DNA from 2 places in the Planococcus donghaensis genome. Region 2 is predicted to be linked to the other one. Evidence: riboswitches for the same ligand, from Rfam matches in the RefSeq annotation. Region 2 holds a riboswitch; the other holds the start of a gene.
What was found. A riboswitch is a leader RNA that binds a small molecule or an ion and turns the genes downstream of it on or off. The one in region 2 is predicted to bind S-adenosylmethionine.
Positions count from the first base shown of each region.

Region 1: it holds a riboswitch for S-adenosylmethionine, as region 2 does, so the genes downstream of both, BCM40_RS11945 (methionine biosynthesis PLP-dependent protein) here and sat (sulfate adenylyltransferase) in region 2, are expected to answer to the same signal.

Region 1 is NZ_CP016543.2:2,380,584-2,396,077, reverse strand. It holds gene BCM40_RS12010 (YveK family protein) at 1-232, shown strand, start outside; gene BCM40_RS12005 (CpsD/CapB family tyrosine-protein kinase) at 174-869, shown strand; gene BCM40_RS12000 (polysaccharide biosynthesis protein) at 902-1,837, shown strand; gene BCM40_RS11995 (sugar-transfer associated ATP-grasp domain-containing protein) at 1,855-2,358, shown strand; gene BCM40_RS11990 (nucleotide sugar dehydrogenase) at 2,499-3,785, shown strand; gene BCM40_RS11985 (hypothetical protein) at 3,910-4,239, shown strand; gene BCM40_RS11980 (hypothetical protein) at 4,286-4,969, shown strand; gene ystJ (NADP-dependent malic enzyme) at 5,116-6,360, shown strand; gene BCM40_RS11965 (ABC transporter ATP-binding protein) at 6,993-7,739, opposite strand; gene BCM40_RS11960 (ABC transporter permease) at 7,741-9,372, opposite strand; gene BCM40_RS11955 (Fe(3+) ABC transporter substrate-binding protein) at 9,445-10,494, opposite strand; gene metC (cystathionine beta-lyase) at 10,719-11,891, opposite strand; gene BCM40_RS11945 (methionine biosynthesis PLP-dependent protein) at 11,875-13,008, opposite strand; SAM riboswitch class I at 13,083-13,187, opposite strand; gene BCM40_RS11940 (LLM class flavin-dependent oxidoreductase) at 13,764-14,771, shown strand; gene BCM40_RS16500 (hypothetical protein) at 14,827-14,997, opposite strand; gene BCM40_RS11935 (hypothetical protein) at 15,115-15,494, opposite strand, start outside.
Region 2 is NZ_CP016543.2:548,697-564,190, forward strand. It holds gene BCM40_RS02890 (sensor domain-containing diguanylate cyclase) at 1-585, shown strand, start outside; gene BCM40_RS02895 (tRNA dihydrouridine synthase) at 864-1,859, shown strand; gene BCM40_RS02900 (MarR family winged helix-turn-helix transcriptional regulator) at 2,015-2,449, shown strand; gene BCM40_RS02905 (CarD family transcriptional regulator) at 2,515-3,024, opposite strand; gene BCM40_RS02910 (hypothetical protein) at 3,216-3,428, shown strand; gene BCM40_RS02915 (YehS family protein) at 3,545-4,066, shown strand; gene BCM40_RS02920 (NAD(P)-binding protein) at 4,239-4,874, opposite strand; SAM riboswitch class I at 5,132-5,238, shown strand; gene sat (sulfate adenylyltransferase) at 5,373-6,536, shown strand; gene BCM40_RS02930 (SLC13 family permease) at 6,554-8,332, shown strand; gene cysC (adenylyl-sulfate kinase) at 8,345-8,947, shown strand; gene BCM40_RS02940 (phosphoadenylyl-sulfate reductase) at 8,976-9,689, shown strand; gene cobA (uroporphyrinogen-III C-methyltransferase) at 9,776-10,552, shown strand; gene BCM40_RS02950 (sirohydrochlorin chelatase) at 10,566-11,318, shown strand; gene BCM40_RS02955 (uroporphyrinogen-III synthase) at 11,341-12,150, shown strand; gene BCM40_RS02960 (assimilatory sulfite reductase (NADPH) flavoprotein subunit) at 12,219-14,054, shown strand; gene cysI (assimilatory sulfite reductase (NADPH) hemoprotein subunit) at 14,124-15,494, shown strand, end outside.

The sequences.
Region 1 (15,494 bases), 1.5 Mb from region 2:
TTTCGGAGTTGGCATTACGTTAATCTTGGATCAACTAAATACGACGGTTCGATCCGAAGAGGATATTGAAGAAATGGCAGGACTGCAAGTGTTAGGCATCGTGAGTCCTGTAGATAGCAACATGAAAATGGAGAAGCCATTAAATTTATCAGATAGATGGGAGAAGGATAGTTATGCGGACAGCGAACAAGACAAAAAGATTAATGCCACGAAAATTGGTGGTTCGTACTAATCCACATTCGATTGCAGCTGAACAATATAGAACAATTCGAACGAATATTAACTTCTCAATACCTGATTTAACTTCGAAAATTATTTTATTTACATCGGCTTCAAAAGAAGAAGGGAAGTCTACTACAGCTGCGAATATGGCAATTGTTTTTGCGGAGACTGGAAAACGAGTCCTGTTAATTGACGCAGACATGCGACGTCCAACATTATTTAGAACCTTTCAATTAGGCAATAATACAGGCTTATCTAATTTATTATTGGGGAAAGGTAATTTAAAGCATTCAGTAAAAGCTAGTGGAATTCCTAACTTGGACTTACTGATGAGTGGACAAATTCCCCCAAACCCAGCTGAGCTATTAGAATCCGATACTTTGGATGAACTAATGGAAGAAATGCGAGGATTGTACGATTACGTGCTCTTTGATTCACCACCAATTTTATCTGTAACCGATGCTAAAATTTTAGCCAACAGATGTGACGGGACTGTATTAGTAGTAAATACAGGAAAATCGGAAAAAGTAAGTGTTGAAAAAGCCAGGGATTCTTTAGCGACGGCGAAGGCTTTTATTTTAGGGGTCGTTTTAAACAATTATCCATTAACTAGTGAAAATTATTATTATCATAACTACAATGAGTGAATAAGCTGATTTAAAGGAAAGGAAGAAAACGTATGAAGATCAATAAAAGGCATATGCGCAAAATTCTTCATCGTTCTCAGAAGACTTTCCTAATGGCTTTTCGGCACGCACGTACAGCTGTGTTAGAAGGATTTGAAAATTTCGAACAAATAATTGAGCACAAAAGCTTGTCGAAAAAAGAACATCTTAAAGGAAAAGTCGTGATGATTACCGGAGCAGGAGGAATGATTGGTTCTGAAATAAGTCGTCAATTGTTGGAACTTTCTCCTGAGCACATTTTACTAGTTGGTCATGGTCCACAATCGATTTATACAATTGAGTATGAGCTAAGAAAGCATTTAGGCTATCAAGCAGAAATTATTCCGATTATTATTCATCTTCAAGATAAAAAAAGAGTTTTTGAAGTTGTTGAACGATTCAGGCCAGACGTTATTTATCATACCGAGGACAATCATCAAATTGATTTTACAGAAGAACAATATGCTGAAGCTGTTTACTCAAATGCTCTAGGAACCAGTAATATCGCAGAAGCAGCAAACCGTTATCATGTGGGTGTATTTGTTTTAGTATCTTCTGACCAGGCAGAAAAACCAATTAATTTAATAGAAGTTAACAAAAGGCTAGCGGAAGTGATTGTCGAAAGTATTTCGCAAACCAGTTTAACAAAGTACATCATTATTCGACTACCAGCATTTTTCTTTACAGAGCAATTGGCATCAAAGTTTTATCCAGTATATGAGCAGCAAACAGAAGTTATTTCCGCCGTGCAAAAGATTCTTCAAATTGGCGGCGCAACTACTGCGTTTGATAAAGGAGATTTAACTCAACATAAAAATAAATTTGTTTATACCGAACTTCAAAAGCAGAAAGAGCTTAGTCAAATAGAAATGGCACGTCTATTAAAACAGCTGAAAACAGCCTCTGAGGATGAAGTACAAGAACTGGTGATATCAATTATCAAGCAATAAAAGAAAGGGTGGGAGAAATGGGAACGGAAAAATATCATAATGAATATCTTTTTGAAGAAGTTTTTGAAAGGAATGTGCCATTTCAAAATGACGATATGATAGAACAACATCCCTTTTTGAACAAAATTTATCCCTATGCATTGAATATCGTTCAATTGGTGACTTATTGTGAAAACAATACTGTGGCATTGCTGTCTGGCAGTTTAGAAATTGGTACTGTGGATAGCAACGCTGGATTTGAAGAGCAGATTGGAGAAGTTTCATGTGGTCTTGATCAGGAAGGCAATATGAAACCGTATGCTTATAATTTGAAAACTCTTCAAAAAATCGATAAGCATCCCCAAACACGCTTTGTTTTTGCAGGTAGTAAAATTCCACATTTTGATCAACTAAAGGCGTTAGCTATTAACTTACACATTGAAAATAAAGTAGATGATGTGATTTCTTGGAAGTTTGCTTTGGATTCAAAAGGACAAGCTATTTTGATTACGTGGTTAATGGAAAAAGAAAACTTACTTTAGCACGTCAATACAAATCATTTTTATCACATACTGTTTTATGGAATGTATACCTACAAAAAAATTGGGCGCAAGCTGAACAAAGAGAATGGGCAATCCGAATAGCTCGATGGAAAAGTAGGAAAAGGGGGAAAACTGTCACTATGTTGCACAATCTGAAAATAGCAGTAGTTGGATTGGGTTATGTCGGATTGCCCGTAGCGGTTGCATTTAATCAAAAATATCCAGTTACAGGCTACGACATAAGTACAGCCAGAATACAGGCATTGCTGTTAGGGGTAGATAAGACGCACGAAGTAAGTCGTGAAGAACTTGCGAAAACCACAATTGCCTTTACATCGGATCCAGCCGATCTACAAGATGCCGGTTTTATCATCATCGCTGTTCCATCTGCTCTCGATGAGAACCACTTGCCGGAGCTATCTGCTTTAAAAGCAGCGAGTAAATGTGTGGGTCAACAAATAAAAAAAGGTGCGGTAGTGGTCTATGAAACAATAGTTGGGCCTGGAATGACTGAAGAAATTTGTATTCCTTTACTAGAGAAGTATTCGGGCTACGAAAATGGCAAAGAATTTTTTGTCGGTTATTCTCCTGCACGAACTGTACCTGGGGATAAGAAAAATAATTTTAAAACAATGAAAAAAGTGGTTGCTAGTCAAAGCGAGGAAGTAACAGAGTTTTTAGCGCAAGTATACGGCAGTGTAGTAAATGGCGGGATTTACAAAGCACCTTCTATTCAAGTTGCTGAAACAGCGAAGTTGATTGAGAACATTCAACGTGATGTTAATGTCGCTTTGATGAATGAATTAGCATTAATTTGTGAGCGCTTAGAAATTGATACACAGGAAGTATTAGCTACAGCAGGAAGTAAACGAGATTTCGTGAAGACGATGCCAAACTTAGTAGGCGGACAAGAAATTGGACTTGCCTCCTTTTATTTAACGGATAAAGTAAAAATGCTTGGCCATAGCTCTGATGTGATTTTGCCTGGACGAAAAATTAATGACCGTATGGGGCAGTTTATTGCACAAGCATTAATGAAAAAGATGAAGCAAGAAAATATTTTGTTGAGCGAGGGAAAAGTCATTATTTTAGGGCTGTCCTTTAAAGAAGATGTTCCAGATCTACGGAATTCTAAAGTGGTAGATATTGTTAAAGAATTAAAGTTGCATGGGATTAATGTTCAGTTAGCGGACCCTTATGCTTCCGCAGAAGATGCTCAAAGTCATTACGAAGCGGACTTGTTATCTTACCATGAATTAAAGCCAGCTCATGCTGTTGTTTTAGCAGTTCCACATAAAACATATAAAGACAACAGTTGGAAGCAGTTTGACGGCTTGTTTATTGGAGAACGGGGAATCGTATTTGATATAAAAGGGGTGCTAGAGGAAGCAAAAAAACCAGAAAAGATTCAGTTATGGCGCTTATAATTTTACACTTCACCACATGAACTCTCTGCTATGGGCAGGGGGTTTTTTGTATTATGGGCGCCACCTGTTTTTTTAGAAGAGTGGACGGGTATGGAATACTATAGAACTCAAGGAGGTCGAAGTTATGGAGATTGTGCCGAAAAAGGATTTACTAAAAGACCGTTACGGGAATTATTACATGGTATCTTATGCTTCTAAAAAGTCGTTGACTATCGTAAACGCCGCAATGTATCATGCTTTCAATCAAATACTAGATGAAGAACTGGTGAAAAAAGTAAAAGCAAAATATCCAAATAATATTGCTTGTGGAAAGTATTTTGCCGACTTAGTTCATGAACAAGTCGAACATATGAATAGCGCTGCAGACGCGGGGACTATTTATGATATTGAAGATGTGAAAAAGGAATACGATTTGCATATGAAGCCTTTATATGACGATTCTTTCCATCTCTAAAAGGAGTCGATCATGCACATGACTTTCCTAAAGGAGAAGATTCGGTATGCTGAAATTCATGAGTTTTACTTTAGCTATACTGTTGCTATTGACAGCCTGTAGTAGTGAAAGCTTAGAGGAACAACAGTCTCCAGAGGAGGATAGTAATCTAACTAAAGAGGAATCCGAGAAAGTGGAAGAAGAGCCAACTGTCGATGAAGAAACTATCGATATAGACCCTTATGATTTTTTTATGCCAGATAATTCTATGGCTACTTTTCTTGGAGAAGGAAATGAGTATGCGAGTTTTACTTTACAGACGGTTTTTATGGACGATAAGCACATTGCTACCTATGAGGACAATGGTGGGACAGTGATGTTAAAAGTTTTTAGAATCGGCGAAAGCTCAGTTGAAGTGGTAAAAGAACAAGTTGAATTTTACGAAGAATATGCAGCCAGTTCAGAAGAATTAGAGGCATTACAACCGATTCGAACGTATTTAACTTTTCCGTTAGAAGTAGGTACAGTCATGGATGATTGGACAGTGACACAAACAAATGCAAGCGTTGAAACGCCTTTTGAAAACTTTGAAAATGTCATTGTTATTGAAAATGAAGAAACTGAAAATACGATTAACAAAACTTACTTTAGCAAAGGATACGGTGAGGTAAAACGTGAGTTCAGGATGCAAGAAGAAGGACAAGATGAGTTTGTGGTCACTTCTGTGTTAGAAAGTGTTGAAACAGAGTAAACGAAAATATGGGCCTGCCAAAACTGGCGGGCTTTAATGCTTTATCCGCCTAAAGTCTGAATATTGTCGGAATTGGTTGAAAAGTCTTTCAATTATCTCAATACCCTATATAATGAACAATTATGAAGATAGGGAGATGAGGCAAAATGTCCAATCTAAAAAACGAGTCGCTGCAATTGCATAGAACGAATCAAGGGAAATTGGAGATCCGTTCAAAAGTAGCAGTAGAAAACGAAAGGGACTTGAGTCTCGCTTATTCTCCAGGGGTAGCGGAACCGTGCAGAGAAATTGCAGCTGATCCCTCGAAAGTTAACGATTATACGATGAAAAGCAATATGGTAGCTGTCGTAACAGACGGTACCGCCGTTCTTGGTCTTGGAAATATTGGACCTCTTGCCTCGTTACCAGTCATGGAAGGAAAAGCTATTTTGTTCAAGGAGTTTGCAGGTGTGGATGCTTTCCCGATTTGTTTGGATACAACAGATGCCGAAACCATTATTCAAACTGTAAAATTACTTGAACCAGGGTTTGGCGGCGTCAATCTTGAAGACATTGCTGCCCCCACGTGTTTTATAGTAGAAGAACGTCTGAAAAAAGAAATGGGCATTCCAGTTTTTCATGATGATCAACATGGCACCGCTATTGTCACCCTTGCAGGTTTGATCAATGCGTTGAAATTGGTTGGGAAAGACGTTCAAGAAACAAAAGTTGTGGTAAATGGGGCGGGAGCTGCTGGAATTGCTATTGTAAAACTACTTAGTAAATTTGGTTTTGCCCACCTGATTATGTGTGATACAAAAGGGGCTATATTCAAAGGACGCAAAAATGGCATGAATCCATTTAAAGCGGAAGTGGCTGAAATGAGCAATTACGAACGGAAAGAAGGTTTACTAGCGGATGTGATACAAGGAGCAGATGTTTTTATTGGCGTATCAGCTGAAGGGGCATTGACTGAAGACATGGTCCGGTCGATGAATAGCGATGCAATTATTTTTGCTATGGCAAATCCGAACCCTGAAATTCTTCCGCATTTGGCGAAAAAAGCTGGAGCACGAGTGGTGGGGACAGGGCGTTCTGATTTTCCGAATCAAGTCAATAATGTACTGGCTTTCCCAGGTCTTTTTAGGGGAGCCTTAGATGTATTGGCTACTGATATTAACGATGCAATGAAAATCGCTGCAGTGGAAGCGATTGCAGGCTTGCTAGAGACAGATGAATTACACGAAGGTTACGTTATCCCAAAACCATTTGATTTACGTGTAGCCTCTGCTGTAGCTGCTGCTGTGGCAAAAGCGGCTACTGAAACGGGAGTAGCACGCAAGGCAATTTCAACAGATGATTTAAAACAAAAAACGATCAGTTTATCTGCAGTAGGAGAAAATCAAAGCTAAACGTATAACCATCTGAAACAACGGATGGTTTCAGACTGTAGACAAAGTCTATTGAAAATGTATAGTTGTGTATAACCACAACCGTTCTGGCCACTGCGCTTTCCATGGGCTCAGCTTCAGCCTCCTCGTCACTTGCGTTCCTGCGGGGTCTTCAGCTTTCGCTGTCCCATAGGAGTCTTCGTGGCCAGAACGGTTGTTAGGATATAGCTCTAATTAGAGAGAGTAACCAGTGATTCCACTTTTCAAGAGAATTAATGAGCAATCACACAAGGATCCGAAGCGCAATGCGGCGAAGGGCAAAGATATGCTCCTGCATCGCTGCGCTAGCTTCGTCGCAAAGCCATTGCCCGAAGTCCCTTCGGTCACTGACTTTCCTGCGGAAAAACGGAGTGATGAGACCCCGCAGGAGCTTGCGACGAGGAGGCTCAGCGCTTCGTCCGCGGAAAGCGTCCGCATGGAGCGAAGGATCCAGTATATAGGATAAGATGAATATTCATTCGTTAACTAACATAATAATTCTTTTGTCTAAAAGCTGAAACCATCCGAAACACCGGATGGTTTTTTTGTAATTTGTTTTAGTTCCAAAAAAATAACCAACACCGCTTTCTTTTAAGAAGGCGTGTTGGTTGTTTTTAACTATGAACTAATTCTTTTTCTTCTATAACGGGGAAAGGTTCACTGTGACCTTCTTGGCGGTAAACATCGAGCAAGTCACATGGACGACCGATAAAATCAGTTTGTCCATTTTTAATTTTGACAATGCGGTCAGCCAAAATGTGAGCATCTTTTTCATCGTGTGTAACAAAGATAGAAGTGATATTGGCTTTTTTAAGAATATCACGTAATTCTTTCCGTATCTTTTCCTGTAATTCTGCATCCAAGTTACTGAAAGGTTCGTCAAGCAAGAGAAGATGCGGGTTTGGCGCAAGTGCTCTAGCAATCGCTACACGCTGTTGTTGTCCACCGCTCAATTGGTGAGGATAACGATTTTCATACCCTTCTAATTCCACAAGCTCCAACACTTCGTGGAGACGTTTTTGCTTGGCAGATTTTTTCATACGAAACAGACCGAATAAGATATTATCAGCAACCGTCATATGAGGGAAAAGTGCATAATCTTGAAATACCATGCCAATGCCACGCTTTTCGGGCTGTATAAATGTTTTATTGTCACAGAGAACTTGATCTTGAATCGTTACTTTTCCAACTGAAGGATTTTCAAGTCCGGCAAGAAGACGAAGAACCGTGCTTTTTCCGCTACCGCTTCGTCCAAGAATCGAAATAACTTCACCTTTTTCAATTTGCAAAGAGAAATTATCAAGTGCAACAGCTTTTGTATTTGGATAAGAAAAACAAAGATTTTCAATGGTTACGAACATATTAATCCAACTCCTTTTCCAAAAACTTGTAGAAGACCACAATCGCTAGAGCACTGATTCCAACAATCAATAGGGAAGCTTGAGAAGCCTCCATGATTTTTTCATCGCTGGCATATTGGAAGGCTTTCGTTGAAAGTGTATCAAAATTAAATGGCCTTAAAATTAAAGTTAATGGGATTTCTTTTAATACATCGATAAAGACTAGAATAAATCCGCTAATAATGGCGCCTTTCATCATCGGCATGTCTACTTTAAAGAAAGTTCTGGTTAATCCTGCTCCTAAAAGGCGAGAAGCGTCTTGGAAATCCGTCCCGATTTTATCGTAACCAGTCTCGATCGAGCTATAGCCAATGGCAAAAAACCGAATGATATAGGCAGTAACGAGTAAGATAAGACTAACGCTGAGTACGAGCGTCGATTTTGTGCCCACTAACTGATAGAGTGGCGCTAAAAAATTATCTAATGCCACAAAGGCAGTTACAACAGCAACTGCAATAACGGCTCCAGGAATAGAGTAACCGAGAACAGTCAATTTTGGCAACAATTTAGCTAACCTGCCGTGTACTAGACGGGCAAAATTACCAACAATTAATGAGAATACAATTATGGTAGCAGCACTAATGCCTGCTACAAACACTGAGTTTTTGATATAAGACATAAACTCATCTAACGGAATTGTACCAAAAGTTAAGATTGTCCAGTCGATTAGTTGAATAACTGGAATGAAAAAGCCTAATGCTAATATTGTAAAGCCATAGCCGGCTGCTGCAAATGCTTTCCATCCGGTTAACCGAATGAGCGGCAACGGGCGTACTTTAGTGGATGAGTAGCTGTATTGACGTTTACCACGCAGGATTTTCTCAATCAGCAAAATAACAATAACAAAGCCCATTAAAGAAGCTGCAAGTTTAATCGAAGTTTCAATATCGCCTAACCCAAACCAGCTTTGGAAGATTGCTGTCGTAAATGTCTGGATGCCATAGTATTTCACCACACCGTAATCGTTTAATACTTCTAAAATGACTAAACTAGCACCTGCAATAATCGAAATTCGTGAAATTGGGACAACCACTTGGAAAAACGTTCGCCACGGACCTTTTCCGAGAAGTCGTGTACTTTCAATAAGCGACGCAGATTGTTGAGATAGAAACACTTGTGTAATGGTGTAAACGTAAGGATATAAGAAAACGGTATAGATAAAGATTGCACCTGGCAAATTCATGATGTCAAAGTATACCGGGTTGAGTTCCATATTAAACTGTCCGCGAAGTGTGGACTGAATCACTCCGGTATAATTGAAGATTCCGTGATAGGTATATGCTCCGATAAAAGGAGGGATAGATAGAGGCAAAATCAAAGCCCATTTTAAAAACTTTCGGAAAGGAAACTGGTACTGAGCAATCAGCCAAGCTAAACTCAGACCGATGAAAATCGTTGAACCTGCTGTGGCAACAACGAGGATCAAAGAGTTTTTGACAAACGACCATAGGACGAATTCTTTCATATGCTCCCAATTTTCATTAGAGGGGGTGAATAAACCTGTCACAATTGTCATGTTCGGCAAAAACAGTGCAGCAATAATCGCGATGGCTGCGACCGTCCAAATATTTATGTTAGCGAGTCTTCGTTGCATAGCATTAGTCACCTTTCCAATCGTCAGAAATCCCTTGCCGTTTTGGAACACAGCAAGGGAAGAGCTTTTTGATTATTTCCAGCCTACCTCGTTAAAGATTAAAATCGACTTGGCGTTGTTGTCTCCCAATGAAGAAAGTGGGATGTCTTGTTCTTTGAATTCGCCCCATGATTTCAGTAGCTCAGACGGTTCAACAGCTGAGTTTACTGGATACTCATAGTTAGCTTCTGCAAATGTCCCTTGTGCTTCAGGTGCAGATAAGAATTCAAGTAATTTAATGGCATTGTCTTTGTTAGCCGCAGATTTTACAACGCCTGCACCACTAACGTTAACGTGAGTTCCTGTTGTGTCTTGGTTCGGGAAGTAAATCCCAAGATTTTCTGCAACTTCTACTTCAGCAGCGTCTTCAGAATTTAACATTTGACCAAAATAATAGCTGTTCATAATCGCCACATCACCGATTCCAGCTGCAATCGCTTTTGCTTGGTCACGATCTCCACCTTCAGGGTCACGTGCAAAGTTCTTAACTAATCCAGCAGCCCATTCTTTTGCTTGTTCTTCACCGTCAATTTCGATAAATGAAGCAAGTAACGATTGATTGTAGATGTTTTCAGAACTACGGATTAATACGCGGCCATTCCACTGATCTTCTGTCAATGCATCGTACGTAGATAATTCTTCAGGTGTTACGGTGTCTTGGTTGTATACAATTACACGAGCACGTTTTGTTAAGCCGTACCACATTTGATCGGTATCACGGTAGTTTTCAGGAATTTGCTCGTCTAATAGGTCACTTGTTACGGATTGCAATAAGCCATCTTCTTTAGCACGGTATAGACGGCCGGCATCAGCAGTTAAAAATAAGTCTGCTTCAGTAGCGTCGCCTTCACGTTTGATGCGCTCAAGTAGTTCGTCAGCGTCACCTTTGATCAAATTGACTTTAATACCTGTTTCTTCTTCGAACTTTTTATATAGTTCATCGTCGACATCATAATGTCTTGCTGTATATAGATTAACTTCATTACCATCTGTTTCATCTTTTTGTTCAGCTGCATCATCGTTTCCACATGCTGCTAAAACAAGAAGTAGTAATGCTAAAATGAGATATAAAGATTTCTTCATGGATGTCTCTCCCTTTAGTATATAATTGAGAAGTTAAATGAAAATCATTCTCAACCTCAATTATAAAGAGCTAATTGAGAATGTCAATCAGAAACAGCCAACTATCTTATTTTTTTTGGAATTGTGTCTAAAAAATGAGATGATTAATTTCATTTTTTTGCAAAGCTAAAGCATCTATTACCAGCTAAGGTAATAGATGCTTTTAGGAGTAACAATTAACGCCTTCAATTTGCAATACTTAATCCGTTACGTCGGGCTACTTGAACAAGTGCTTGGTTCAAATCTTGCACTAAGTCATCCGTATGCTCGAGACCAACTGAATAACGTAGTAAGCCATCGGTAATTCCTCGTTTTTCACGTTCTTCTTTTGGCATAGAGCCATGAGACATTGTGGCTGGATAGGACAAGATCGATTCCACTGCACCAAGACTGACTGCAAATACGGGAATTCTTAAATGCTCTACAAAAGTTCGAGCAGACTTTTTATCAGCTAAGCGGAAAGAGAGGACAGCTCCTGCACTCTTTGCTTGACGTTCGTGAATAGGGTTGCCGGGGTGGAATGAAAATCCTGGATAATAAACTTCTTCGATTAGCGGATGATTGTGCAAGTATTCAGCAATCACACGAGCGGATTCGGATGATTGACCTAAACGAGCCCCTAACGTTTTAATTCCTTGAATTAGCAAATAGGAATCTTGTGCGCCTAAAACAGACCCAAACGTGTTTTGGATAAAGGCGAGGCGATTGCCAAGCTCTTCGTCCTTCGTAACAGCGAGTCCAGCAATAATGTCACTATGACCAGACAAAAATTTTGTGGCACTGTGTAGCACAATATCAGCACCAAGTTCTAACGGGTTTTGATAAAGGGGGGTCATAAAAGTATTGTCGACAAATGTTAAACAATCATTTGCTTTTGCTAATTTTGCAGCGATTTCAATATCTGTGATGTTCATAACAGGATTTGAAGGCGTTTCTAAGTAAATAACTTTTGTATTAGGTTGAATAGCATTGGCCATTTCATCTAAATTGGTCATATTTACAAATGTATATTCAATCTTAAATTTATCCAATACTTCTGTGATAAAGCGGTAAGTACCCCCGTAAACATCTTCGGAAACAAGTACATGATCACCAGAAGACAAAAGCATGAATGCCGAAGAGATGGCAGCCATTCCTGATGAAAAGGCAAAGCCACGTGTGCCGCCTTCAAGTTTTGCGATTGTTTCTTCAAGTGCAAGACGCGTAGGGTTACCTGAGCGACTATAATCAAACGGACCAAAAGAATCTAAGCTTTTCTGATGAAATGTAGAAGACAAATAGATCGGTACGTTAACGGCCCCAGTAAGTGGATCAACTCCAGTAGAGTGAATAAACTTGGTTTCAATACGATCGGTCATATTCAACAACCTCCTCTTTCAATTTTGAAAATGCTTGTGTTAAGTCAGCGATTAAATCCTCGGCTAGTTCAACGCCTACAGAGAATCGTAGCAGACGGTTGCATACGCCGCGCTTTGTCCGTTCTTCAAAAGGAATATCTGCGTGAGTTTGAGTGGCAGGATACGTGATAAAGCTTTCGACACCGCCAAGGCTTTCAGCAAACGTGATGAGCTTAATGTTTTCTAGAAAGGGTCCAATCCAAGCTTCTTCCTGTAAACGGAAAGATAGCATACCACCTTTCCCCGGATACAATACGTCCGATACAACCGGCTGATGAGACAAGAATTCTGCAATTGCTTTGGCATTCGCTTCGTGTTGTCTCATACGTAATGGTAATGTCTTTAACCCTCGAACTAATAACCAAGAGTCAAAAGGAGAGAGAACAGCCCCAACCGAGTTATGGAATGTGGCTAGTTTGTCGCATATCTTCTCTCCTTTAGCAGCAACAAGGCCAGCCAATACGTCATTATGACCCCCGATGTATTTAGTGGCGCTATGAATGACAATATCAGCTCCAAGCTGGATAGGTTGCTGGAAAAAAGGTGTTAAAAACGTATTATCTACTATTAATAGCAGTTTGTGTTTTTTCGCTAATGCGGCATAAGATACCAGGTCAATTTCCTGCATAAGCGGATTGGTAGGCGTTTCGATAAAAAGAGCCCGTGTGTTTATCGTTATTTTCTTTTCTGTGTCTTCTACGTTTTTAAATTCAGCATATATTGGATGGATGTTATAAGCGGCTGCGAAATGATCTAATAGGCGATACGTACCGCCATAAATATCTTCTGGCACTAATAGTTCATCGCCTGGTCGGAATAAAGACAAAACTAGTTGAATCGCGGCCATTCCAGAGCTGCATGCATATGCGGCATCTGCTCCTTCAAGTTCAGCAAATCCTTCTTCTAAAACAGAACGTGTCGGATTTTTCGTCCGTGTGTAATCATAGCCAGTCGATTGCCCAAGACCTTGATGTTCATAAGCGGTGGATAAGTAGATAGGTGGATTTACCGCTCCTGTCGCAGCATCGCTACGATTCCCTAATTGAACCAATAAAGTTTCTAAACTGTGTTTTGTCATTTTGCTCATCCTCTCCACGATAAAACAGAGGCTTTCTTCTTTTAAGAAGAAAGCCTCTGTTAGGAAACATATTCTTCTCATCTGCTAGGCGAAGCCTATTGGATTTAGCACCGTAGTCTTCGTCGGACTGGTTGCTGAGACTTCACAGGGCCAAATCCCTCCGTCTCTCTAGATAAGAAATATCTTATTAAATTTAGGGTGTTTCTGTTTCGATGTTTCTTATCATAAAACATTTGAAGGCGAAAAGCAAGAGAAGATTTTAATTAGTTTGAATTGAAAGAAAAAAAGGGAGGTTACACGGCAGCTTTCACTTTTCGTGTTGTCTAGCTCTAGTGGCTAGTCCCTCGGGGTCTTAAGTCAGCCCACTACGGAAATCAGGATTTCCTGCGTGTTCTGCCTTAAGCCTGTCGGGACTACATAGCCACTTCCGCTTTTCATGTTGTCCAGTTGCAAGTGCCTAGCTCCTCGGGTCATAAGTCAACCCAGCTGCGTGGCAAAGAACGCCACACTGCTGGTCTGTCTTATGCCTGTCGGAGCTGACCAGGCACTTTCACTTTTCGTGTTGTCTAGCTCCAGCTGCCAGATTCTCGGGTCATAAGCTACTCTAGCTGTGCGGCTGGAAAAACGCCGCTTTGCCAGAGCGTCTTATGCCCGTCGAATCTACACGGCAGCTTCCGCTTTTCTTTCATGAGCAGGAAAAGGGATGTTTTTGTAAAACATCGCTACAATGGAGAGGAATAGGAGTGAAAGTCATTATGTCAAACAAGAAATTCGAAGATATTCCGTTGTCTGTACTGGATTTGGCGCCGATTAATAAAGGTGCGGAAACGGCTCAGGCATTCAAAAATAGCGTGGAGTTAGCACAACATGTGGAGTCACTTGGATTTAATCGCTTTTGGTTAGCTGAGCATCATAACATGCCGGGAATTGGTAGTTCGGCTACATCTGTTTTAATCGGCCATATTGCTGGTGCGACTAAATCGATTCGTGTAGGTTCGGGTGGCGTAATGCTTCCAAATCATGCACCACTCGTGATTGCTGAGCAGTTTGGTACGTTAGAAACAATTTATCCCGGACGCATTGACTTGGGGTTAGGACGTGCGCCCGGAAGTGATCAAGCAACTGCTCATGCATTGCGCCGAAGCTTACACAGCAATGGGGAAGACTTTCCGCAACAAGTAGCGGAGTTGGAAAATTACTTTTCAGAAAATCCGGTGGGGCGTGTTCGTGCTTTCCCAGGAACCAATATGAAAGTGCCGATGTGGCTACTTGGCTCAAGTGGCTTTAGTGCGCAGCTTGCTGCTTTAAAAGGATTACCGTTTTCATTTGCTAGTCATTTTGCTCCTGATTATATGATGCAAGCTTTGCAGTTGTATCATCAAAATTTCAAGCCATCTAAAGCATTAACGGAACCATATGCCATGCTTGGGGTAAATGTTATTATTGCGGAAACACAAGAACGTGCAGAATGGTTAGCGACTTCCTCCCAACAGCAAATGTTCTCGTTGATGAGAGGAGAGCCAACCACATTCCAGCCACCAATCGATAAGTTAGAGGACGTTTGGACAGATCGCGAAATTGCGATCTTCCGAGATAAATTAAACTCTGAATCGATGATGGTCGGAACTCCCGAGCTCGTGAAACAAAAACTGAAAAACTTTATCCAAAAAACACGTGCTCATGAAGTGATTGTCCATTCACCAATTTTCTACCACGAAGAGCGCCTGAAGTCATACGATTATCTAGCAGAAATGATGCACTAAGAAAAAATATGTACAAAAAATCACCTCTCTATTTATAGAGAGGTGATTTTTAATGTTAATGAAGATCTTTAGCTTTAACTTCTTCGCGGCGCCGTTCTTTTAATATCTCGTTTTCCTCATCGGCTGCAAAATCGGGTGAACCTTCGCCAATCATATTCAGAATTGCATTAAAGTCTTCATCTAGTCGACGTTCGACTTCTTGCGGATCAAGTACTTTACGTTCCATTATGACCAACCTCCTTATTTAATAATCAGCAGCCACCTGACAAAAAACAAGAATTTTAATTCATTTCTATTATACAGAATATTTTGTTTAATATCCAAAGAAGAGCTTGACCTTATATTAAGGTTTATTGATTTCTGCATTTAATATCATGGATTCAAAAAACGCAGCAGAGGATTTTTCATTCCATTCCAAGGAAGTTAAATCTGCAGTCCGTTTATTAATATACCCATAAGCCAGCTGTGTTCGAGGGTCATCCGTCAATTCCAGTTTCACTAAAGGACCTTCAGGGGTTAACCAGTTTAACTGAGATAGACGATTTTCAAGGGTGAAGGCAATCCACTCCTCTTCCAGTTCTTCTGTATCAAATAACGGTTCTGGCGAAGCCATTAACCAAGTCTGACTTGTGTGCTTAGGAGGAAGCCAAAGGTTTTTTGAGAGAGCACCTTCTTCTACTGTCATTTCGGTAATTTCATGGCGGAGCTCCTGCACCCAGTTGC
Region 2 (15,494 bases):
GGTACGTTGTGTGCTGTAAATGATAAGGAAAAACATTTTGACGACAAAAGTATTACATTGCTGCAAAGAATTGTTAAGATGTTTTCATATTATTTGGACCTAGAGCGCATTGCCTATAGAGATTCTTTGACAAACTTATACAATAGACGTTACCTTTCCAATTTTTTTGATGACCAGCAAGAAACGGAAGGTTGGATTTTCTTCTTGGATTTGGATGGGTTTAAAAAAGTAAATGATGTCCATGGTCATGATGCGGGCGATATCGTGTTGGAAGATGTTGCGGTAAGGCTTCAAAATTTTGTGAATGGACATCCGGATGCTTTAGCATTCAGGTTGGGAGGAGACGAATTTGTTATCCACTTTTCCCGTGTCTCGGATATGGAAGAAATGAGTCGATTGGCGGAACAAGTATTGGAGAGGTTGACGATTTGGGATCCTCACTACCAACTGTCTACCAGTATTGGCATCGCTATGTATCCTGGCGATTGCACGGTAAGCTTAAAGACGCTTCTCAAAAATGCAGACTACGCCTTGAACCAGGCAAAAGCATCAGGGAAAAACACGTACAAATTTTTTGAACTGTAATTCGCAACATAACGCTGCAAGTCGATGAATCATGGAAGCTGCTATTTCAAAGACGTCAACTCGTATCCTTAGAGTTGACGTTTTTTAGATGCCTAAGGAGATATTGTTTAAAGCACGTCTCTTTCCACAAGCAGAGGATTCGTGTAAACTGTATAAGGTTAAGAAAAGTAACAGCATCTAAATACATTTACTCGTTATGGATTTGCCTTATAGATACAACAAGAATTTTAGATGATAGAAGAGTGATCATCTCACCATGAAAGGATTGGAAGTTGAATATGAAAGAGAATTTCTGGCGTGATTTACCACGACCATTTTTTGTTTTAGCGCCGATGGAAGATGTGACGAATGTAGTGTTTCGCCATGTAGTGGCAGAAGCCGCAAGACCAGATGTGTTTTTTACTGAATTTACGAATACTGAAAGCTACTGTCATCCGGAAGGGATTTTCAGTGTGCGTGGCCGTTTGACGTTCACGGAAGATGAACAACCAATGGTTGCTCATATATGGGGCAACAAGCCTGAGCATTTCCGAGAAATGAGTATCGGAATGGCCAAGCAAGGATTTAAAGGTGTCGACATCAACATGGGTTGTCCAGTACCGAATGTTGCAGCTAAAGGAAAAGGAAGCGGATTGATTCGCTACCCGGACAATGCAGCAGAGATCATCCAAGCAGCTAAAGCAGGTGGTTTACCCGTAAGTGTGAAAACACGTCTAGGGTACACAGATGTAGATGAATGGAAAGGCTGGTTGACGCATGTCTTTGAACAAGACATTGCAAACTTGTCGATTCATTTACGTACGAAAAAAGAAATGAGTGCAGTGCCTGCTCATTGGGAACTGATTCCAGAGATTAAAAAGCTTCGCGATGAAATAGCGCCAGACACCCTATTGACGATCAATGGTGACATTCCAGATCGTCAAGTCGGATTAGAACTTGCTGAGAAATACGGCATCGATGGTGTCATGATTGGACGCGGAATTTTCCATAACCCGTTTGCTTTTGAAGAAGAGCCAACCGAACATAGCCCGAAAGAGTTGTTTGATTTACTGAGATTGCATTTAGATTTGCATGATAAATATTCTACAGAAATTGAACCAATTGCATTTAAACCACTTCGACGTTTCTTTAAGATTTATGTGCGCGGTGTACGTGGTGTGGGCGAATTGAGAAATCAATTGATGTATACGGAAACCACAGATCAAGTGCGTGCGTTATTAGATGAGTTTGAAGTGTTAAATGAAGCGGAGAGTTCAGTAGAAACAAACGTGTAAATTTAGCTTTATGAAAGCCATCACCAATTTTACGAATTGGTGATGGCTTTTTAAGTGGAAGGGAGAATTCGCAACACCAAAGTATTTTTACTAATTGACTTCACATAAGGGAATCGTTATATTAAATGGCGAAGCAGATAATAGGGGTGAATCGATTGACACCAGACGTGGAGTTGGAAAACTTAAATTTGATTGATTTATTAAGTGAGCGTCATATAGCGACACGAAGAATTACAGAGCTGGCTTGGGATAAAGAAAGCGATATCCAGATTTCGAATTCCGAGTGGCTTATAATGGCCCACATCTACAAACAACAACCCACAATTGCGTCGGTCACAAAAAATTTAGACATTACTCGTCAAGCAACACATAAGTTTATTAAAAACTTAGCTGCTAAAGGATTAGTTGAAGTACAAAATGTGGAGAACAATAAAAAAGAAAAATGCATTAGACTAACGACGTTAGGTGAAGAGTGTCATGAAGAACACGAAGTGGTAAAAAAGCAACTTGAAAACCAAATCGCTAAAAAAATTGGTGTAGATCAATTGAAAATCTTAAAGGATATTTTAAAAGGTGACTGGGAAATTTAGTTATACCTAAAGAAAAGAGCCGCTTCCTCAATTCGTTGAGGAAGCGGCTCTTTTTAGGTGGTAGATTAATTAATTGCTTGCGGTTGTTCATCCGTGATCAAATCGTTAATCATTTTATTGATTTCTTCAAAACTCGTATCCAGTGCATGGGCAAGTTCTTTAAAAAGAATAATTTGTGTATTGTTCAAAAGGTTATAGTCGTGTTCATATAAAGACTCTTTTTGAATTTGAGTATCAAACTTTTTACGTAATAATCCGTTGATAACACCTGCAATTTGCATGCGGTCACCTGACTGGACTTTCTTTGGTTGTGCTTTTGGGTTTTGTGGAAGATCAGCTTCTAGTTCGGGTTGCTTAAAGACCTCAATAATTGCGAGTGCTTCTTCTCGTTGAAGGAGCTTTAGCATGACAACCTTGTCGTTACCAACTGGTGTGCTAATCGTCACTAATGTATTCTCTAAAGGTTGCAATTGATAATATTGCTTAGTGACATCTGAAACGGTTACGTCGTAAATGTCGTTAATCTTACAAAGGCCGTGGGTGGAATAAATGATATGATCTCCAATAGCGAACATCCTTTTTCCTCCTCAAATGTAACTCATCTATTAATACTATAACATACATGGAAAGTATTGTAAACTTGGTTGACGATTTTGCTTAGTTGAAAAAATTTAAAAATATATCTTTAAACTAAGTTTAGAAATGAGTAATAAAGGGAATAGAAGATACTATTAGTTTTGCATTGCCAAAACGGGGGTAGAATGAGATGAAAAGCATCCAAGAAGCAAAGCAGTTGATTAATGCGGAGAAGCTCAAGCATTACAATGAAAGATTGGCAGATATAGAACGAGATTTGGATTTTTTCTATGAGGAATCGGTAGAAGATGAAGAGTCTTTAAAGATTATCCAAGAGTTAAAGAACAACGTTGAACGTTTAAAAACAATAAAGAATAGAGAAAAACAAGAGACGGTCAATTGAGGCTGTCTCTTTTACTGTCTTCAGGACAGACTGGTAGACAGGAGAATATATGCTATCATTAGAGAAGGATTTAATGTAGATAACAAGGATACTGGAAAGCAACAGGAGGAAATTAAATGGACAATAATGATTTATTGATCAGACTGCGTTATGCGTTGGATATAAAAAATAAAGACATGGTTGAAATTTTTAAATTGGGTGGCATTGATTTAAGTAAGGAAGAAGTATTGAAAGTGTTGACGAAAACTCCTGAAAGTGATGAAGAAGATGACGACAGCATATGGATTGATTATGAAGAGCATGATGATTATATTAAAGCCGAAGATTCCCTTTTCGAATCCTTTTTAAATGGCTTTATTATTTTTAAAAGAGGTCGTCAAGAGCCTAAACCGGGCCAGCCAGAAGTGCCATCACTAACTAATGAGCGTTCCAATAACTTACTGCTGAAGAAAGTGAAAATCGCTTTGCAGTTAACTAGCGAAGATATGTTAGCGATTTGGGAGTTAGCAGGAGTTACGGTTACTAAAGGGGAATTAGGTGCCTTGCTTCGTAAAGTCGGTCATAAAAATTACAAAGAATGCGGCGATCGCTACGCGCGGAATTTTCTAAAAGGATTGGCGATTAAGTACCGAAAATAAAAACACCCCAAAAGTTAGAGTTTAAATCTAACTTTCGGGGTGTTTTTATATGGCGAAATATAGTGAAGAGTTTAAGATGAGCAACGCTTTAAAGATGCGTTGGCAGACTCTGATTATTCAACAAAAATTCTATTTAGCTAAGGATTTTCAGCAAAAGAAAAATGGCTTACTGTTAGTCTATATTTTGTTTCGTCTTGTCTACAAGCAACTGTAATTCACGAAGTGTCTGCTGCTGAATAGCGTCCTGTAAAAAGGATTCATCTAGAAATGTGCGCAAATAAGCTTTTTTGTCAGGACTAGAAATCCTGGCTTTTTTTATGAGCAGCCTAGCAGCAAAAAGAAATTCGAGGTATTGGTCATAGCGGTCATCGAATTGATTAGCCAATTCTTGGTTAATTTTTTTTGCGAGCATGGGGCTTGCCCCATTCGTTGACACCGCAATACTCAATTTTCCTCTTGTGAAATGAGCGGGAAAATGAATGTTGCCGAACTCAGCTTCATCAACAGCATTCACTAAGCAATTTGGGGGAGCCGCTTTTCGTGCAGCTACATTACTAACGGGGTCATTCGTTGCAACAATCAGCATAAAAGCTTTTTCCAAATCTTGATACTCAAAATTTCTCGGCTTCCAAGTGACCAGTTCTTGATCTGCCCATCGGATTATTTCAGCAGTCGCAGTTGGACTAATGACAGTCAATCTTGCCTCTTGATCAACCAAACGTTCAAGTCTACGTGTTGCTATATGTCCGCCTCCAACAACGACTACTTCTTTGTTTTTTATATCAATCATGATGGGGATTGTCGTCATGTTTTCTGCCTCCTTTATGCATTTAATACTAGCAAATAAATTCTAAGAAGAGTTATAAAAATAAATAATTCGCTGAATTCTTAAAAAAATAAGCACTACAGTGGAGCATTATTCGCATGACGTTACTGTTTGTGATTGATTTTTTGCAAATATAAATATAAAAAAACTTAAAACATAGTTTGACACTCGGAATAGTATAATATATACTTTGTGAAATCAAACATTTCAGACAATTTTCACTAACAATTGAATAGACGTTCTTATCAAGAGAGACGGAGGGATTGGCCCTGTGATGTCTCAGCAACCCTCCTTTAAGGAAACGGTGCTAACTCCAATAGGCTTGTTTTAGCCTAGAAGATAAGAAGATTGTTTGGCTTTTTAGGACCTTCTTCTTATTGAAGAGGTCCTTTTCTTTTTGCCTGAATGTCTGGATAGTTTGGTCTCAGAGCGCTTTTTCAAGAACTAACACGTAGAAAAAATCACATTGGAGGTAATATCATGACAAGTAAAGCACACGGTGGAGATTTGGTAAATAGACAGTTAGTCGGCACTGCAAGGGAACAGGCGTTGAAAAAAGCAGCATCTCTTTCTTCGATATCCATTTCGGATTGGGCTATCTCAGATTTAGAGTTGATCGGTATTGGCGGCTTCAGCCCATTGACAGGCTTTCTTGGACAAAAAGATTACAGCAGTGTTTTACAAACATCACGTCTAAGCGATGGCACGGTTTGGAGCGTGCCGATAACGCTGTCCGTTACAGAAAAAGAAGCGGACCGCTACCAAATCGGCGACCACATAGCCTTAAAAGGCGAAGATGGAATTATTTATGGCACGCTCGAGTTAACCGAAAAGTATAGTTATGACAAAGTATTAGAAGCTGAAAAAATTTACGGTACCACAGAAAAAGCGCATGCAGGTGTAGAGAAATTATATACACGTGGAAAGATTTACTTGGCAGGTCCGATTATCTTGTTGAACCGTCCAGATCACAGCGAATTCGCAGAGTTTCATCTAGATCCTCTTGAAACGCGACAGTTGTTCAAAGACCTTGGCTGGAAAACAATTGTTGGTTTTCAAACACGTAACCCGGTGCATCGTGCGCATGAATATATTCAGAAAGCCGCCTTGGAAGTAGTCGATGGCTTGTTGCTAAATCCATTAGTTGGTGAAACCAAATCAGATGATATATCCGCCGCTGTTCGGATGGAAAGTTACCAAGTCATTTTGAAGCATTATTATCCGCAAGACCGAGCACGTTTAGCCATTTATCCTGCGGCTATGCGTTATGCCGGTCCAAAAGAAGCTGTTCTCCATGCCATTGTCCGGAAGAATTACGGATGCACGCATTTTATTGTCGGACGTGATCATGCAGGTGTCGGAGATTATTATGGCACATACGAGGCACAGGAATTTATCAGTCAATTTGAAGATGAATTGGGTATTCAAATTTTTAAATTCGAACATTCTTTTTACTGCAATTCTTGTGAAAATATGGCGACAGCCAAAACTTGCCCCCATGATGCAGAACACCATGTTCATCTAAGTGGGACAAAAGTTCGTGAATTACTTCGCAACGGAGAAAAGCCACCGAAGCAATTTTCCCGTCCGGAAGTAGCCGATGTGCTGATCAAAGGCTTGCGGGAGACCGTAATTAGTAACTAATTAGAGGGTGGTTGCCTATGTCAGTCCAAATGATTTTTGTGCTTATTGTCATTGTCGGCATGGTCAGTGCGTTACTTTTTGAAATTGCTCGTCCGGATATGATTGTGTTTTTGGCATTGGTAGTCTTGCTGCTATCTGGAATTTTAACGACAGAAGAAGCATTGCGTGGGTTTTCAAATCCAGGAATGTTGACGATTGCCTTGTTGTTTATCGTAGTCGGTACTGTGCAAAAGCATGGCCTAATCGATCAGATGATGATCAGTTGGCTGAATAAAGGAAAAAGCTTGAAAGGTTCATTGTTTCGCATTTTCCTTCCATTGCCTTTGATTTCTGCTTTTTTGAATAATACGCCCATCGTAGTGACGTTAACACCATTATTGAAAAAATGGGCTGAAGAACGCAATATTGCCCCTTCTAAAGTATTGATTCCTTTATCGTATGTAACTATTTTAGGTGGCACCATCACTTTGATGGGAACTTCTACTAATTTAGTCGTTCATGGCATGTTGATCGATTATGGTCTAAAAGGATTTTCGCTGTTCGAATTAGCCATTGTCGGAATTCCCATCACCATTGTGGGATTGATTTATTTATTTACAGTTGGCAATATGCTGTTGCCTGAAAATAAGGGATTCAGTAAACAAGTTATAGAAGATTCACGAAACTATATTGCTGAAATGATGGTCGAAGAAATATTCCCGCAGATCAATCAAACAGTAGAACAAGCTAGACTGCGAGAGTTGAAAGGGGTGTACTTGATCGAAATTATTCGTGGCGAGACACGGATTTCCTCGGTTAGTTCCAAAACCGTCATTCAAGCCGGAGATCGCTTGATTTTTACAGGGCTGATTTCCACGATTACTGAACTTCAAAAAAGAAAAGGCTTGAAGTTAAAAACCGGAACCGATTTGCAATTGGATGATTTAAAAAATGGCAATACGCAGCTTGCAGAAGCAGTTGTTTCACATGAATCAACCCTGTTGTCGAAAACCATTAAACAAGCTCAATTTCGCTCACGTTTTGATGCAGGCGTTATGGCGGTGCATCGCAATAATGAACGCATTAAAAGCAAAGTCGGAGATATTATCTTACGGCCAGGTGATACCTTGTTGTTGCTTGCTGGAGCAGATTTTGTCGAGAAATACCAGCAATCCAATGATTTTTATGTGGTTTCCTCTATGAAAACACCAAAATCTTTGCAGGAAAGCCGTTTGGTCGGTTGGTTTTCTTTACTCGTGTTAGTGACCGCGATTGGCTGTGTTATTACAGGATGGTTGACGATGTTCAAAGCGATGGCGTTAGCAGTAATTCTATTGCTAGTAACCAAATCAATTTCTATGGAAGATGCAAAGAATGATGTGCAGTTTAACGTGTTGCTACTGATTGCGAGTGCATTCGGCGTTGGAGCAGCTATGACAAAAACGGGTTTAGCACAATGGATGGCAGATGGCTTATTAGCGGTCGGACAACCATTCGGACTGTTGGCAATTTTGATTTTGATTTACTTATTGACTAGCGTTTTTACAGAGTTGATCACTAATAGTGCTGCAGCAGTCTTAATGATTCCAATAGGTATCGAAATGGCTAGCTATCTGCAACTCGATCCAATGGGTTTTGCGGTTATTATCACCATTGCCGCTTCTGCTAGTTTTATTACACCTATCGGCTACCAAACCAACTTAATCGTTTATGGACCGGGTGGCTACAAGTTTATGGACTACGTCAAAGTTGGGACGCCACTGAGCATGTTGGTGATGACGGTAACCATCACAATTGTTTACTATTACTGGTTTTAGGAGGAGAAAAAGATGAGCAAAGCAACCAATATTGTTTGGCATGAATCGACTGTTACAAAAGAAAACCGACAAAAATTAAATAATCACAAAAGTGGGGTGCTCTGGTTTACCGGATTATCGGGATCGGGAAAATCGACAGTTTCTGTCAACCTTGAAAAAGAAATTCATGCGCTCGGAATACGCACTTATTTGCTCGATGGTGACAATGTCCGTCATGGTTTAAACAAAAACTTAGGGTTCAGCCCAGAAGATCGCACTGAAAATATTCGTCGAATCGGTGAAGTTGGCAAGTTAATGACGGATGCAGGTGTTTTGACTTTGACCGCTTTTATCTCACCGTATCAGGAAGACCGTGCTCAAGTTCGTGCGCTACTTGAAAAAGATGAATTTATCGAAGTATATGTAAAATGCGGAATAGAGACGTGCGAAAGTCGAGATCCAAAAGGTCTTTATAAAAAAGCAAGAACTGGTGAAATCAAAGGGTTTACCGGGATCGATGCCCCATATGAAGAACCGATAAATCCAGACATTACCATTGAAACTGATAAGCAGACTGTAGAGGAGTCCGTACAGGTTATCATCGAATATTTGAAAAAAGTCGGATATCTCGGCTAATGAATTTTAGCTAAAGGAGGAATGTGGGATGAGCCATGCATTACTGTATGAGCACTTTACAGAAGATCCGTTTAAAAACCTGGTGCCAAACGATGATTTAAAAGGTGCTGCAGATGTGTTGCGGTGGGCCTATGATTCTTATGGTGAGGACATTGTTTATGCTTGCAGCTTTGGGGCTGAGGGCATGGTGTTGATTGATTTGATTTCTAAAGTGAAAAGCGATGCAGAAATAGTGTTCTTAGATACAGATGTTCACTTTGACCAAACATATCAATTGATTGATCGTGTTAAAGAGCGTTATCCAACATTGAATATTCGGATGAAAAAACCACACATCACGTTACAGGAGCAAGCCAATCAGTTTGGCGATAAACTTTGGGGAAGTCAGCCAGACAAATGCTGTGACATCCGTAAGGTCAAGCCACTAGAACAAGCACTTTCTGGTGCAAAAGCATGGATTTCCGGCTTGCGAAGAGAGCAATCGGCAAGCCGCAGCCAAACCGATTTTATCAACAAAGACAATCGCTTTAAGTCGATTAAGGTTTGTCCACTGATTCACTGGACATGGGACGATGTCTGGCAGTATATCCATTTGAATAGCTTAGAATACAATGTTTTGCATGATGAGGGGTATCCGAGTATCGGTTGCAAACATTGTTCGTTCGCAGTTACCACTGAAGGAGACAGTCGTGATGGCAGATGGCAAGGTTTCACAAAAACAGAATGTGGTCTACACACATAATTCTACCGGAAAAATATTATAAACTAACGATCAGAAAATGACGCACTCCTCGTTTCTCTGATTAAAAAAAGGAGTCTAGGAAGCTTATGAAAAAAGTTTATTTAGTTGGTGCGGGTCCAGGCGACCTTGATTTAATCACAGTGAAAGGCTTGAAGGCGATTCAAAAAGCCGATGTCATTTTATACGATCGCTTAATCAACAACGAGTTGCTAGACGAGGCGAAAGAACAAGCGCAATTGATTTACTGTGGCAAGAAGCCCGATAACCATTCATTAAAACAAGATGAAATCAACGAGCTGCTGTGCCGTTTTGCACTCCAAGGAAAAACGGTAACCCGTCTTAAAGGGGGCGACCCATTTGTTTTTGGCAGAGGAGGGGAAGAAGCAGAAGCTCTGGTCAATCACAACATTCCATTTGAAATTGTTCCGGGCATTACAGCAGGAATCGCAGCACCCGCCTATGCAGGGATACCAGTAACTCACCGTGATTATAGTTCGTCAGTAGCTTTTATTTCTGGCGTTAGCAAAGTAGGTATAGATCAAGAAGCGTACTGGGAGCATGTGGTCAAAAGTATGGATACACTGTGCATCTATATGGGTGTCAGCAAACTCCCTGAAATCTGCAGCCGATTGATGCGCCATGGCTTAAAAGCTACAACGCCAATCGCTTTAATTGAATGGGGAACGACAGAACGCCAGCGAACCGTCACCGGTACATTAGCAGACATTGTCCGACTGGCACAAGATTTCGAAAACCCGTCGATGATTGTGGTGGGAGAAGTGGTTCGTCTGAGAAGTAAATTGCAATGGTATGAGCAGTTAAAAGATGAAAAACAATTTCAGCTTGCCGCCTATGTAGGATAAAGGAGTTGAAGATATGCAGGCTGTATTATACGTAAGTCATGGAAGTCGTGTTAAAGAAACGCGTCAGGAAGCTCTAGCGTTTATGGAGCAAGTATACAAAAATGTGGATGTGGTTCTTCAAGAAACGTGTTTTTTGGAGTTGGCGAGTCCGGATATTGCTACAGGAATTGACAGGCTGGTTCAACAAGGTGCAACGAAAATCGCTGTTGTGCCGGTATTGCTGTTAAGTGCGGGACATTATTACAAAGACATTCCAGACGAAGTGAAAAAAGCAATTGTGCATTATCCAATGATTTATTTTACTTATGGCAAACCACTCGGTGTTCAAGATCGCTTAGTTAAGATTTTAGTTGAGCGTTTAGAGGAAACAGGAGTAGCACGTTTGACAGACGCGAGAATTCTACTAGTCGGAAGAGGGGGCAAGAGTTCTGAAATCACTCATTCGATTGAAAAAATCGCCACGGAATTGGCTATCAAAATCGACGTGGAAAACGTAGATGTCTGCTATTTAGCAGCGAATACACCAACATTTGATGAAGGGCTACAAGTAGCTATCCGTTCTGGTAGCAAACAGATTTTTGTGCTCCCTTATTTGTGGTTTACAGGAAAGTTAGTGCAATCTATGGATCAGAAAATTAGCGAGTTATCTTCAGGAAACCCCGACATCCTGCTTTGTGGGTATTTAGGGAATCACCCAGCTATGGTGACTGCCCTCACTGAACGTGTGCATGAAGCTATACAAAATGAACAGCAATTAGCAGAGTGAATAAAGAAAGGAGCGACTGCGTATGAATGGATTGGCTGGAAAGAAAATAGGAGTGGCAGCAGTTCGTGCAGCTAAAGAAATCAGCGTGTTGATTGAAAAACAAGCTGGTACGCCAGTCATTTTCCCAATTCAAGGACGTCAGCGGCTAAACGAAGCCATTAGCGCACAGAATATTACGGATTTTTTAGGTGAATCTTTTGACTGGGCCATCTTTACGACAGGGATCGGTGCAAGAACATTAACGGATTGCGCAACCACTATGGGCCTTCACTCTCTTTATGTAGACAAGCTGAACAACACTAAGCTAGCAGTTCGTGGCAGTAAAACGATGAAGTGGGTCAAAGAAAAGAAGTTAGCCCCAATTTATGTTTCAGAAGATGGCACCATGAGTAACTTACTTGCAACTTTAGCACAAGATTTTAAAGATAAAAGCCCGCAACGAATTTTTTTACAAGCCTATAACTTAGATGATCACAAGTTAAAAAAGATTTTGGAAGAAGAGGGTCACTCTGTTTACTTGTCTCGACCTTATGCTTACGAAAAACCAGATCCCTTGGTCGTGAACGGCTTAAAGCAATCGATTGTTGAACAGTCTTTAGACGCTATTGTTTTTACGAGTAAAACGCAGGTCAATAACATTTTTGGTGACCAACAACAGCCAAACTTGATCAATGCTTTTAATGACCGTGTGTTGGCAGTTGCTGTCGGAAAAGTAACTGCCAGTGCACTAGAAAGTCAGGGTATCAAGCAAGTGCTGCAACCAAATCATCAAAAGATGGGCGCCATGATCGTAGCGATTGAGCATCATTACAGGCGACTGGCAGAGAATTAACTAAGAGCGCTTTGCAAAAAATCTATTCACAAATTATAGAAAAATAAAACGATTTCGAGGTGAAGAATGTGCAATTACAAACAATGAACAGTCCGTTTGACCAAGAACAAATAGAGCTTATCAATCGCTTGTTGCCTATGTTAACAAACAACCAAAAAATTTGGTTGAACGGCTATTTAGCTGGCACCCAGTCAGCTGCTTCAGTAGCTGTGGAAGAACAACCCGGCTTGGAATGGTATGCCGAGCAAGCCGAAGTTATAGCTACCCGCGAAGTCACTATTTTGGTTGGCTCTCACACGGGCAACTGCCACACCGTTGCCAACGGCATTTCAAAAAAACTGCAAGAAAATGATTACCAAGTCACGCTTACGCCAATGGATGAGTTTAAACCAAAAGACTTGAAAAAAGTTGAAGATTTGCTGGTCATTACGAGCACGCATGGCGATGGTCATCCGCCAGATAATGCGTTAAGTTTCTATGACTTCTTACACAGTAAGCGGGCACCAAAACTTGAGCATGTTCGTTTTTCAGTACTTTCTCTTGGAGACAGCTCCTATGAATTTTTCTGTCAGACTGGAAAAGATTTTGATCAACGTCTCGAAGAGTTAGGCGCAAACCGCTTCCATTCACGTATCGATGCAGATTTGGATTTTGAAGAAACAGCAGCAGAGTGGTTTGCAGGTGTATTCAGTATTTTAAACAAAGCAAAAGAAACCGATCGGCCAAGTGCTTTAGCAGATGTTGCTGCACAAAATACAGCCTCCATCAGCCAACCAATTTACTCGCGCAACAATCCGTTCCATGCCGAAGTTTTGGAAAACATAAATTTAAATGGTCGTGGCTCGAACAAAGAAACCCGTCATTTAGAGCTCAATCTCGAAGGCTCTAGTCTTCAGTATGAACCAGGGGATAGCTTAGGAGTGATTCCAAAAAATGAAGAACAGCTGGTGGATCAGTTACTTTTGGTAACAGATTGGAATCCGGATGAAGAACTTGTTATTAACACACAAGGCGATACGGCTTCATTGCGCGATGCATTGATTACGACCTTTGATATCACGAGTTTGTCGAAACCCTTGCTTAAAAAAGCAGCAGCTTTTGCAAACGGGAATGCGTTAGCAAATTTATTGGCTCCTGAAAACAACGAACAGTTACGGACTTATATACATGGCAGAGATTTGATTGATTTGACTCAAGATTTTGGTCCATGGCAAGTGCCGGCTGCTGAATTTATAACCATACTGCGTAAAATACCTGTTCGATTGTATTCGATTGCCAGCAGTTTAAAAGCAAATCCAGAGGAAGTTCACCTGACTGTGGGTGCTTTGCGTTATGAAGCAAATGGACGCCAGAGATCGGGGGTTTGCTCGATACAATGCGCAGAACGTGCCGACGTTGGAGAAACTTTGCCGGTATTTATCCAAAGTAACAACAGTTTCCGGTTACCTCAAAATCCAGATACACCTATTCTCATGATTGGTGCCGGTACCGGTATCGCTCCTTACCGTGCATTTATGGAAGAGCGGGAAGAACTCGATATTCCAGGAGAGGCGTGGTTGTTTTTTGGAGAACAGCATTTTGTTTCTGATTTTCTTTACCAGACGGAATGGCAGCGGTGGTTAAAAGATGGGGTTCTGACGAAAATGGATGTTGCTTTTTCTCGTGACACAGCCGAGAAAATTTATGTTCAGCACCGTCTGTTAGAAAAAAGCAAAGAAGTATATCAATGGCTAGAAGCGGGTGCCAATGTTTATGTTTGCGGTGATGAAAAATACATGGCGAAAGATGTTCATGCGACGCTTGTAACGATTCTTGAACAACAAGGCAATATGAACGCAGAACAAGCAGAAGCTTACTTAACTTCTATGCGTAGCAATAAGCGTTATTTGCGTGATGTTTACTAAGTACATCAGCTATTAACTTCGAATTTGTCTTTATGTGCATGAATTTTTCAATAACGAAAGGAGCTTCTTATGAAAATAAAAAAATTGACCGACATTAAAGGCACACCAAGCGAAATGGAAGTCATTAAAAATCAAACCAATTATTTACGGGGCAACCTAGTAGAGAGTTTTGCAGAACGTTTGACGGCTTCCATCCCGGATGATGATGGCAAGTTGCTGAAGTTTCATGGCAGCTATATGCAAGATGACCGAGATATTCGCAATGAACGCAATCAGCAAAAATTAGAACCCGCTTATCAATTCATGATTCGAGTTCGCTTGCCATCAGGCATTGCAACGTCCCACCAATGGCTGACAATGGACAAGCTAGCCAATACTTATGGCAATGGAACGTTAAAATTGACGACACGCCAAACTTTTCAAATGCATGGCATTTTAAAATGGAATATGAAAAGCACCATTCAAGAAATGAACCATGCGTTGATGGACACTATTGCCGCTTGTGGGGACGTCAATCGAAATGTCATGTCAACATCCAATCCGTATCAATCGGATGTTCACAGCGAAGTATACGAAATTTCGCGCCGATTAAGCGAACATCTATTGCCTAAAACAAGAGCCTATCATGAGATTTGGCTAGATGAAGAAAAAGTGATCGACAGTAATGAAGCTGAAGTGGTTGAGCCAATATACGGTCATTTATATTTGCCGCGAAAATTTAAAATCGGTTTTGCAATTCCGCCTGCTAATGATGTGGACATCTATTCTCAAGATCTAGGGTTTATTGCCATTTTAGAAAACGGCAACCTACAAGGCTTTAACGTTACAGTGGGCGGAGGTATGGGCATGACGCATGGTGATCCCACGACGTATCCACAATTAGCATGCGTTATTGGATTTTGTCCACCAGAGAAAGTTAACGCAGTTGGAGAGAAAATCCTCACCATTCAACGAGATTACGGCAACCGCTCCGAGCGAAAAAATGCACGCTTTAAATATACCGTTGATAGATTAGGGCTAGACTGGATTAAAGAAGAGCTCAATACACGTCTTGGCTGGGAGTTGGAAGCTGAGCGTCCATTCCACTTTGAACGCAATGGCGATCGTTATGGGTGGATCGAAAGTGATGGCAAGTGGCATTTGACGTTATTTATAGAAAACGGCCGCGTTAAAGATTTTGACGGTTATCCATTAATGACAGGACTTCGCGAAATTGCCCATATCCATACGGGTGAATTCCGTTTAACCGCCAACCAAAACTTAATCATCAGCAATGTTTTGGAAAAGAACAAAAAAAACATTGATGCACTGGTTGAGCAATATGGACTGACCGATGGTAAAGAAAATTCTGCATTGCGGAGAAATTCAATGGCTTGTGTAGCCCTACCAACTTGTGGACTGGCGATGGCTGAAGCAGAACGGTACTTGCCAGTATTGGTT